2 regions of the Kitasatospora purpeofusca genome follow, and region 1 is predicted to be linked to the other one. Evidence: predicted binding sites of a transcription regulator. Region 1 holds the regulator's gene; the other holds the start of a gene.
What was found. The regulator HrcA, encoded in region 1, represses chaperone genes, less so after heat shock. The targets are predictions, from matches to a motif close to TTNGCACTCNGNNNNNCNGAGTGCNAA.
Positions count from the first base shown of each region.

Region 2: a site for HrcA is predicted at 1,602-1,628, ahead of groL (chaperonin GroEL). Genes of this name have one in related genera too.

Region 1 is NZ_CP108561.1:3,550,326-3,555,326, forward strand. It holds gene OG715_RS15465 (16S rRNA (uracil(1498)-N(3))-methyltransferase) at 1-707, opposite strand, end outside; gene dnaJ (molecular chaperone DnaJ) at 789-1,928, opposite strand; gene hrcA (heat-inducible transcriptional repressor HrcA) at 2,004-3,038, opposite strand; gene htpX (zinc metalloprotease HtpX) at 3,312-4,232, shown strand; gene pspAB (PspA-associated protein PspAB) at 4,293-4,880, shown strand; gene OG715_RS15490 (DUF2785 domain-containing protein) at 4,951-5,001, shown strand, end outside.
Region 2 is NZ_CP108561.1:4,575,084-4,580,084, reverse strand. It holds gene thrC (threonine synthase) at 1-263, shown strand, start outside; gene OG715_RS20235 (MoaD/ThiS family protein) at 314-589, shown strand; gene OG715_RS20230 (cold-shock protein) at 1,175-1,378, shown strand; gene groL (chaperonin GroEL) at 1,785-3,407, shown strand; gene OG715_RS20220 (hypothetical protein) at 3,561-3,917, shown strand; gene OG715_RS20215 (ABC transporter ATP-binding protein) at 4,065-4,811, shown strand; gene OG715_RS20210 (FtsX-like permease family protein) at 4,808-5,001, shown strand, end outside.

The DNA.
Region 1 (5,001 bases):
GCGACCCCGGCCGTGGAGGTGCGCAGCACCGAGGGGCCGAGCCGGTACGGCTTCGCGCCGGCCCCGGCGAAGGCGGCCAGCTCCTCCGGGGAGACGCCGCCCTCGGGGCCGACCACGAGCACCAGGTCCCCGCCGGTCGGCAGGTCCGCGGCGGCCAGCGGTTCGGCGCCCTCCTCGTGCAGCACGGCGGCGAACGCGGCGGCGGCCAGTACCGGGGCCAGCTGCCGGGTGGTCATCGCCTCGCGGACCTCGGGGAAGCGCAGCCGCCGGGACTGCTTGCCGGCCTCCCGCGCGGTGGCCCGCCACTTGGCGAGCGCCTTGGCGCCGCGCTCGCCCTTCCACTGGGTGATGCAGCGCGACGCGGCCCAGGGGATCACCACGTCCACGCCGACCTCGGTCATGGTCTCCACCGCCAGCTCGCCCCGGTCACCCTTGGGCAGGGCCTGGACGACGACGATCCGCGGCGCAGGCTCCGGCTCGCGGCGCACCGCCGTCACCGTCACCTCGATCGCGTCCTTGCCGTGCACCGCCGCGACGGTGCCGTCCGCGCCGAGGCCGAGCCCGTCGGCCAGGGTGACCGCCTCGCCCGGCTCCAGCCGCTTCACCGCGGCGGCGTGCCGGCCCTCCGGCCCGTCCAGGCGCACCGTCGCGCCCGGCGCGGCGGCGGCGATCCGCTCGGTGTCGACGACGAACACGGGCGCGGTCATGCGGGGAACCTCCGGGGTGGGGACGGGAACGGGAACGCGAAAGGGGTGCCGAGGAAGCCTCGGCACCCCCGCGCGGGACGGCTACCGGCCGTTGAAGGCGTCCTTCAGCCGGGAGAACAGCCCCTGCTGCCCGGGCGCGAACTGGCCGGACGGCCGCTCCTCGCCGCGCAGCACCGCCAGGCGGCGCAGCAGCTCCTCCTGCTCGGGGTCGAGCTTGGTGGGCGTCTGCACCTCGACATGCACTATCAGGTCGCCCCGGCCGCCGCCGCGCAGGTGGGTGATGCCCCGGCCGTGCAGCGGGATCGACTGGCCGGACTGGGTGCCGGGCCGGATGTCGACCTCCTCGATCCCGTCCAGGGTCTGCAGCGGCACCTGGGTGCCGAGCGAGGCCGCCGTCATCGGGATGGTGACCGTGCAGTGCAGGTCGTCGCCGCGCCGCTGGAAGGTCGGGTGGGCGGTCTCGGCGATCTCGACGTAGAGGTCGCCGGCCGGGCCGCCGCCGGGGCCGACCTCGCCCTCGCCGGCCAGCTGGATCCGGGTGCCGTTGTCGACCCCGGCCGGGATCTTGACGGTCAGGGTGCGGCGGGCGCGGACCCGGCCGTCGCCGGCGCACTCCGGGCACGGGGTCGGCACGACGGTGCCGAAGCCCTGGCACTGCGGGCAGGGCCGCGAGGTCATGACCTGGCCCAGGAAGGACCGGGTGACCTGGGAGACCTCGCCCTTGCCGCGGCACATGTCGCAGGTCTGCGCGGAGGTGCCGGGCGCGGCGCCCTCGCCGCTGCAGGTGGTGCAGGTGACGGCGGTGTCGACCTGGAGTTCCTTGGTGGTGCCGAACGCGGCCTCCTCCAGGGTGATCTCCAGCCGGATCATGGCGTCCTGGCCGCGCCTGGTCCGGGAGCGCGGTCCGCGCTGGCCGGAGGCGGCGCCGAAGAAGGCGTCCATGATGTCGGAGAAGCCGAAGCCCGCCGCGCCCGCGCCGAAGCCCGCACCGGCTCCGCCGTTCGGCGAGAGCGGGTCGCCGCCGAGGTCGTAGACCTGGCGCTTCTGCGGGTCGGAGAGCACCTCGTAGGCGGCGTTGATCTCCTTGAACCGCTCCTGCGTCTTCGGGTCCGGGTTGACGTCCGGGTGCAGTTCGCGTGCCAGGCGCCGGAACGCCTTCTTGATCTCGTCCTGCCCCGCATCCCGTCGGACGCCGAGTACCGCGTAGTAGTCCGTGGCCACCAAATGCTCCGCTTGTTCCGCCTGTGTGAGTGCTTGCGACTTAGGGCGCCGTCAGCTGTCCGACGACGACCGTTCCTACGACTCGGCCAGAATCTGGCCCACGTACCGTGCCACCGCTCGCACCGCCCCCATTGTGCCCGGGTAGTCCATCCGGGTCGGACCGATCACCCCCAGTTTGGCCACGCTCTCGTCGCCCGAACCGTAACCGACCGAGACGACCGAGGTGGAATTCAGCCCTTCGTAGGCGTTCTCCCGCCCGATCCGGACCGTCATCCCGGCGTCCGCGGTCTCACCCAGGAGGCGGAGCAGGACGACCTGCTCCTCCAGGGCCTCCAGCACCGGCTGGATGGTCAGCGGGAAGTCGTGGCCGAAGCGGGTCAGGTTGGCCGTGCCGGCCAGCATGATCCGCTCCTCGCGCTGCTCGGCGAGGGTCTCGAAGAGCGTCGCCAGCACCGTCGACACGGTCGGCCGGTCGACCGCCTCGAACAGCCCGGGCAGTTCCTCCAGCAGCCCCGGGACGTCCGGGAGCCGCTGTCCGGCGGCCCGGGCGTTGATCCGGCCCCGGAGGTCCGCCAGCACGGTCTCGCCGACCGTACCCGGGCAGTCCACCAACCGCTGCTCGACACGGCCGGTGTTCATGATCAGCACCAGCATCACCTTGGCCGGGGCCAGCGCGACCAGCTCGATGTGCCGCACCGTGGAGCGGCTCAGCGAGGGGTACTGCACCACCGCGACCTGGCGGGTCAGCTGGGCGAGCAGCCGCACCGTGCGGGCGACCACGTCGTCGAGGTCCACCGCGCCGTCGAGGAAGTGCCGGATCGCCCGCCGCTCGGGCGCGCTCATCGGCTTGACCTCGGCCAGCTTGTCGACGAACAGCCGGTAGCCCTTGTCGGTGGGGATCCGCCCGGCGCTGGTGTGCGGCTGGTGGATGTACCCCTCCTCCTCCAGCGCCGCCATGTCGTTGCGGACGGTGGCCGGGGAGACCCCGAGGTTGTGCCGTTCGACCAGGGCCTTGGAGCCGACCGGCTCCTCCGTCCCCACGTAGTCCTGGACGATCGCGCGAAGCACCGCGAGTTTGCGGTCGTCGAGCTGGCGGACCTCACCGGCCATGGGCACGCACCTCCGTCTTCACGCGTTGTCCGTTGTGACACACCGTCGTGGCATGTGTCCGTGTTCGAGCTGTCCGGTCCGACCCCGCGGGGCCCGGCCTTGGCACTCTGAACACACGAGTGCCAGAACCGTACCTGCCAGTGTAAGGCCCGGGTCCGACGGCAGGAACGGCCCGGCCGGGGTGATCCTGCCCGCAGTCCGCGGCGCGCGGGTGATGCCGCGGGGCCCGCCCGGTGGCAGCATCGGAAGCGGACGGCGAACGGAGGAGCAGCGATGTCGAGCTCGGGCCAGCACACCCGCTTCGCCCCCGACCGCGGCCTGACCGGCCGCATGGTGGGGACGATGTTCCTGATCGGGCTGTTGTACGTGGGATTCACCGGTCTGCTGATCGTGCTGCTGCGCGGCGCGTGGCCGATCGTCGTACTGATCTCGGGCGGCCTGTTCGTCGCCCAGTTCTGGTTCAGCGACCGGATCACCGAACGGGCGATGGGCGCCCACCGGGTCACCCCGGAGCAGTACCCGCAGCTGCACGGCGCCGTCGACCGGCTCTGCGCGCTCGCCGACATGCCCAAACCCCGGGTGGCGGTCGCCGACAACGACATGCCGAACGCCTTCGCCACCGGCCGCAACCCGCAGAACGCGGTGGTCTGCGTGACCACCGGCCTGCTGCGCCGGCTGGAGCCCGAGGAACTGGAGGGCGTGCTCGCCCACGAGCTGTCGCACGTCGCCCACCGGGACGTCGCCGTGATGACGGTGGCCGGCTTCCTCGGCGTGCTGGCCGGCGCGATGACCCGGATCGCGATGTACGGCGGCTTCATGGGCGGCGGGCGCAACAGCAACGACTCCAACGCCGCGATCGCCGCCCTGGTGGTCCCGCTGGTGTCGATCGCCGTCTACGCGATCAGCTTCCTGCTGACCCGGCTGCTCTCCCGCTACCGGGAGCTGGCCGCCGACCGGGCCGCCGCCCAGCTGACCGGGCGGCCCAGCGCGCTGGCCTCGGCGCTCACCAAGGTGACCGGCCAGATCGCCGCCATCCCGACCCGGGACCTGCGCCAGGCGCAGGCGTACAACGCGTTCTGGTTCGCGCCGGCGCTGAGCGCCCGGGAGGCCGCCACCCAGCTGTTCTCCACCCACCCGTCGCTGGAGCAGCGGCTGGCCCAGCTGGCGAAGATCTCCTCCGAGCTCGGCCGCTGAGCCGCCCGCACCGCTCCCGGCCTCCGCACCCGCACCCGCCCTCCGACCGGAAGGACCGCCGTGGGCATCCTGGACACGCTGTTCGGCCGCACCAAGCCCGTCAAACCCGACCTCGACCAGCTGTTCGGCGTCCCGTCCGCCGCCCTCACCCTGGAGGCCGCGGCCGGCTTCCGGCCCACCGGGCTCGGCTCGGTCTGCTTCGCCTCCGTCGAGGGCGGCGCCTTCGACGAGGTCGAACGGCAGGTCAGGGCCCTGCTCGACGCCGACACCGAACGCGGCGGCGTCCCCGTCGAGGCGTCCAAGGACTCCTACGGCTACTCCTGGCTGCTCGCCCGGCACACGCCCGACGAACTGCCCGAACTGGTCAACGACCTGCACGCGGTCAACAGCGAACTAGAGGCGCACGGCTTCGGCCCCCAGCTGCTCTGCTCCCTGGTCGGCTTCCGCGACACCGACGGACGGCGCCCGCTCGCCCTCGTCTACCTGTACAAGCGCGGCACGTTCTACCCCTTCGCGCCGCTGCCCGGCGGCGGGGAGAAGCGCGACAACCCGCTGGAGCTGGAGGTCAACGCGATGCTCGGCAACGACCTGCGGCTGGAGAAGGACCTCACCCGCTGGTTCCCGGTCTGGGGCGCACCGGGGCTGTGACCCGGGGCCGCCACCACCGGGCCCGGTAAATCGGTGGCCCTCGGCCGCCCCCGCCCCTAGGGTCCGCCCCGTGATCAACTGGACCGCACTCGAATCCGCCGCCCCCACTCCCGACACCCTC
Region 2 (5,001 bases), 1.0 Mb from region 1:
ACGTCACGGACGAGGAGGTCGTGGCGGCGATCCGGCTGCTGGCCCGGACCGAGGGCATCTTCGCGGAGACCGCGGGCGGCGTGACCGTCGGCGTGCTCAGGAAGCTGGTCGAGACCGGCCAGCTGGACCCGTCGAAGGAGACCGTCGCCATCAACACCGGTGACGGGCTGAAGACCCTCGACGCCGTCTCCGAGGCCGGTATGACCGCCGTCATCCGGCCGACCCTGGACGCCTTCCGGGGTGCCGGCCTGGCCTCCGCCTGATCCCGACGCGATCCGAACGACACGCCCCAGCCCGTAACGAGGAGACCCCCATGAGCGCCAACGTCCGCATCCCGACCATCCTGCGCACCTACACCGGCGGTGTCAGCGAGGTGCCCGCCGAGGGCGCCACGCTGGGCGAGGTGATCACCGACCTGGAGCGCAACCACGCCGGGATCGCCGCGCGGATCCTCGACGACACCGGCAAGCTGCGCCGTTTCGTCAATGTCTATGTGAACGACGACGACGTGCGGTTCGCCGAGGGCCTGGAGACGGAGATCAAGGACGGCGCGAGCATTTCGATCATCCCGGCGGTCGCCGGCGGGTGATCCGCGGGCGGTTCGTTCCCCCCGGGGCGGGCGCGTCGTCGACGGCCGTCCGCGGCACGGAATTCCGTGCCGCGGACGGCCGCGCGCATTTTGGCGGGAATATCTTCGGTCCCGGGCGGAGTAAAGTGTCGCTGGACCGGGAACAGGGCGCGCCCGTCACCCTGGTCCGGGAACGAATCCACCGCACCGCCACCGCCGCCGGCTCCCCTCCGGCGAGAGTCGGGACGGACCCGGGACCTGGATACATGTCAGGCCGGTGTCAGAATTCTGGCGGGGATTTCTGGTAATACGTCCGCTATGTCCGGCGGAGAATGCAGGACTTTCTCCCGATTGGGCCCGTCCTGTCCTGCGCTGCCGCGGGTGAATTCCCCGCCATTGACCCTGTTGCAGAGGGCGTCGATCCGGATACATTCAGCCGCGGTCGACGCAATCGCCCGTTCGCCGGATGCCGTTCGGCGTCATCGGGAGGATTGTGGCGTGCGCGGCTGTGCCCAGGGGGGGTTCCCCGGGCCGGCCTCCAACCAGACCCGGGCCCGCAGACCTGCGGGCGCGTGAAGGGCCAGCACAGCACTAGGGGAGTTCGGAATGGCTCAGGGCACCGTCAAGTGGTTCAACGCGGAGAAGGGTTACGGCTTCATCGCGGTCGACGGTGGTGCGGACGTCTTCGTCCACTACAGCGCGATCCAGATGGACGGCTACCGCACCCTTGAGGAGGGCCAGCGGGTCGAGTTCGAGATCTCTCAGGGGCAGAAGGGTCCGCAGGCGGACATGGTCCGCGCGGCGGTCTGACCTTTCCGACACCCGGGAGCTCTGCTCGGCCCATCGGCTGGCGCACCTCTTGATTCTCACTGCGGGCCCGTGCGACCTCGGTCGTACGGGCCCGCAGTCATGTCCGCCGCCGCGCCCGGGACGCTGCGGTCGGGGCCGGGTCGGGGCCGGTCGGAGGCGGTCGGGGGCGGCCCCGGAGGGGTGCGCGGGGCGGGCGGCGCGGCTCGCGGATTGCCCGATTGGGCTTGCACTCACCTACCCGGAGTGCTAATCATTGGCGTTAGCACTCACAGCTTGAGAGTGACAGCGGACCGGGTCGGTGAGGCCCCAGGGAGCGGTAGGGGAATGGACCCCCGCACACCAGGGCCGTCCGTCGCGGGCACCCCTTGGTCCGAGCAGTCGACCGTGTCCCGGAGGACCACTTCTGATGGCCAAGATCATCGCCTTTGATGAGGAAGCTCGCCGCGGCCTTGAGCGCGGCATGAACCAGCTTGCCGACGCAGTGAAGGTCACGCTCGGCCCCAAGGGCCGCAACGTCGTTCTGGAGAAGAAGTGGGGCGCCCCCACGATCACCAACGACGGTGTCTCCATCGCCAAGGAGATCGAGCTCGAGGACCCGTACGAGAAGATCGGCGCGGAGCTCGTCAAGGAGGTCGCCAAGAAGACCGACGACGTCGCGGGTGACGGCACCACCACCGCCACCGTGCTGGCCCAGGCGCTCGTCCGCGAGGGTCTGCGCAACGTCGCCGCCGGCGCCAACCCGATGGCCCTGAAGCGCGGTATCGAGAAGGCCGTCGTCGCCGTCTCCGACCAGCTCCTGGCCCAGGCCAAGGATGTGGAGACCAAGGAGCAGATCGCCTCCACCGCCTCCATCTCGGCCGCCGACACCCAGATCGGCGAGCTCATCGCCGAGGCCATGGACAAGGTCGGCAAGGAAGGCGTCATCACCGTCGAGGAGAGCAACACCTTCGGTCTGGAGCTCGAGCTCACCGAGGGCATGCGCTTCGACAAGGGCTACATCTCGGCCTACTTCGCCACCGACCTGGAGCGTATGGAGACCTCGTTCGAGGACCCCTACATCCTGATCGCCAACTCCAAGATCGGCTCGGTCAAGGACCTGCTGCCGCTGCTGGAGAAGGTCATGCAGAGCGGCAAGCCGCTCGTCATCATCGCCGAGGACGTCGAGGGCGAGGCCCTGTCGACCCTGGTCGTGAACAAGATCCGCGGCACCTTCAAGTCCGTCGCCGTCAAGGCCCCGGGCTTCGGCGACCGCCGCAAGGCCATGCTCCAGGACATCGCCATCCTCACCGGCGGCACCGTGATCTCCGAGGAGGTCGGCCTGAAGCTGGAGAGCGCCGGCGTCGACCTGCTGGGCAGCGCCCGCAAGGTGGTCATCACCAAGGACGAGACCACCATCGTCGACGGTGGCGGCGACAGCGAGCAGGTCGCGGGCCGGGTCAACCAGATCCGTGCCGAGATCGAGAACAGCGACTCGGACTACGACCGCGAGAAGCTCCAGGAGCGCCTCGCGAAGCTGGCCGGCGGCGTGGCCGTCATCAAGGCCGGCGCGGCCACCGAGGTGGAGCTCAAGGAGCGCAAGCACCGCATCGAGGACGCCGTCCGCAACGCCAAGGCCGCTGTCGAGGAGGGCATCGTCGCCGGTGGTGGCGTCGCGCTGCTGCAGGCCTCGGTCGCCTTCGACAAGCTGGAGCTGGAGGGCGACGAGGCCACCGGTGCCAACATCGTCAAGGTCGCGCTGGAGGCCCCGATCAAGCAGATCGCGACCAACGCCGGCCTCGAGGGCGGTGTCGTGGTGGAGAAGGTTCGCAACCTCCCCGCCGGTCACGGTCTGAACGCCGCCACCAACGAGTACGTCGACCTGGTCGCCGCGGGCATCATCGACCCGGCCAAGGTCACCCGCTCCGCGCTGCAGAACGCCGCCTCCATCGCGGCGCTGTTCCTCACCACCGAGGCCGTCATCGCCGACAAGCCGGAGAAGGCCTCCGCGGCCGCCGGCGGCGGCATGCCGGGCGGTGACATGGACTTCTGATCCTGATCGTTCCGATCGGATCAGCAGGTCTTTCGTCCGCGAGGGCGGTTCCCCGACGGGGAGCCGCCCTCGCGGCGTTCCCGGGAACGGTCCCCGGGGCGGGGGGTTCTGGTGGGTTCCCGGGTTTCCGGGCGTTCTTGGGAGACTGGACGGATGGCTACGACAGACGACATCGAGACGGCGCTGCACACCGCGCGGGCGCTGATCCTGGCCGACCTGACCGCGCGGGACGCCGCCGACCCCGCCGTGGTGTCCCTGGTGGAGCAGGCCGTGACGCACCGCCGCTGGTGGCTGGAGCAGTGGCCGGACGGCACCGAGTACGTGCTGGGCCTGGTCGCCCAGGACGTCCAGGACGCGCTGCTGGAGAGCCACGGCCGCTGGCCGCTGTGCGCGGACTGCGCGGCCGACGGCGACCCGCACGCGCTGGGCGTGGAGCCGGAGCTGGGGCCGGAGCCGCACTGGGTGTGCGGCAAGCGCGGCGCCGTCGTGGCCGCCGTGGGCGAGTTGTAGCCGGCCCTCCTCCCTCCGTACCGCCGTCGCACCTCCGGGTGCGGCGGCGGTTTTTTCGCGCCGATGAAACCGTCGGACTACATATGCAGTCCAACGACATATATAGTCCGTCCGAGTCCTTCTTTTCGGCAATGAGTGGGGAGAACCATGTCCCAGCCCGATCCGACCCGTCCGGTCCTCGAACTGCGCGCCGTCACCCGGACGCACGGGCACGGCGAAGCCGAGGTGCATGCCCTGCGCGGCGTCGACCTGGCCGTGCACGCCGGCGAGTTCGTCGCCGTCATGGGGCCCTCCGGCTCCGGCAAGTCCACCCTGCTGACCCTGGCCGGCGGCCTCGACCGGCCCAGCGGCGGGCAGGTGCTGGTCGAGGGCGTCGAGCTGAGCGGGCTGAACCGGACCCGGCTGGCCGCCGTGCGCCGCCGCTCGGTCGGCTACGTCTTCCAGGACTACAACCTCGTCCCGGCGCTGACCGCCGCCGAGAACGTCTCCCTGCCCCGTGAACTCGACGGGGTGTCCGGTCGGACCGCCCGCCGGGAGGCGCTCACCGCCCTGCGCGAGATGGGCATCCCCGACCTGGCCGACCGCTTCCCCGAGCAGCTCTCCGGCGGCCAGCAGCAGCGCGTCGCGATCGCCCGGGCCCTGGTCGGCGACCGCCGCCTCGTCCTGGCCGACGAGCCCACCGGCGCGCTCGACTCCGCCACCGGCGAGGCCGTGCTGGCCGTGCTGCGCGCCCGCTGCGACGCCGGCGCCGCCGCGATGATGGTCACCCACGACGCCCGCCACGCCGTCTGGGCCGACCGCGTGGTCGTCCTGAACGACGGCGGCGTCGTCGACGGGGGCGTCGGACAGGCCGCGCACCCGCTGCTCACCGGTGGCAACGGGGGACGGCGATGAAGCTCTCCGCCCTGCGCGTCGCGCTGCGCATCGCCCGCCGCGACGCCCTCAAGGCCAAGGGCCGCAGCGCCCTGGTGATCGCCATGGTCGCGCTGCCGGTGCTCGGTGTCACCGGCGCCGACATCGTCCACCAGAGCGGTTCGCTCACCCCTGCCGAGCGGGTCGAGCGGCTGATGGGCGGGGCGGACGC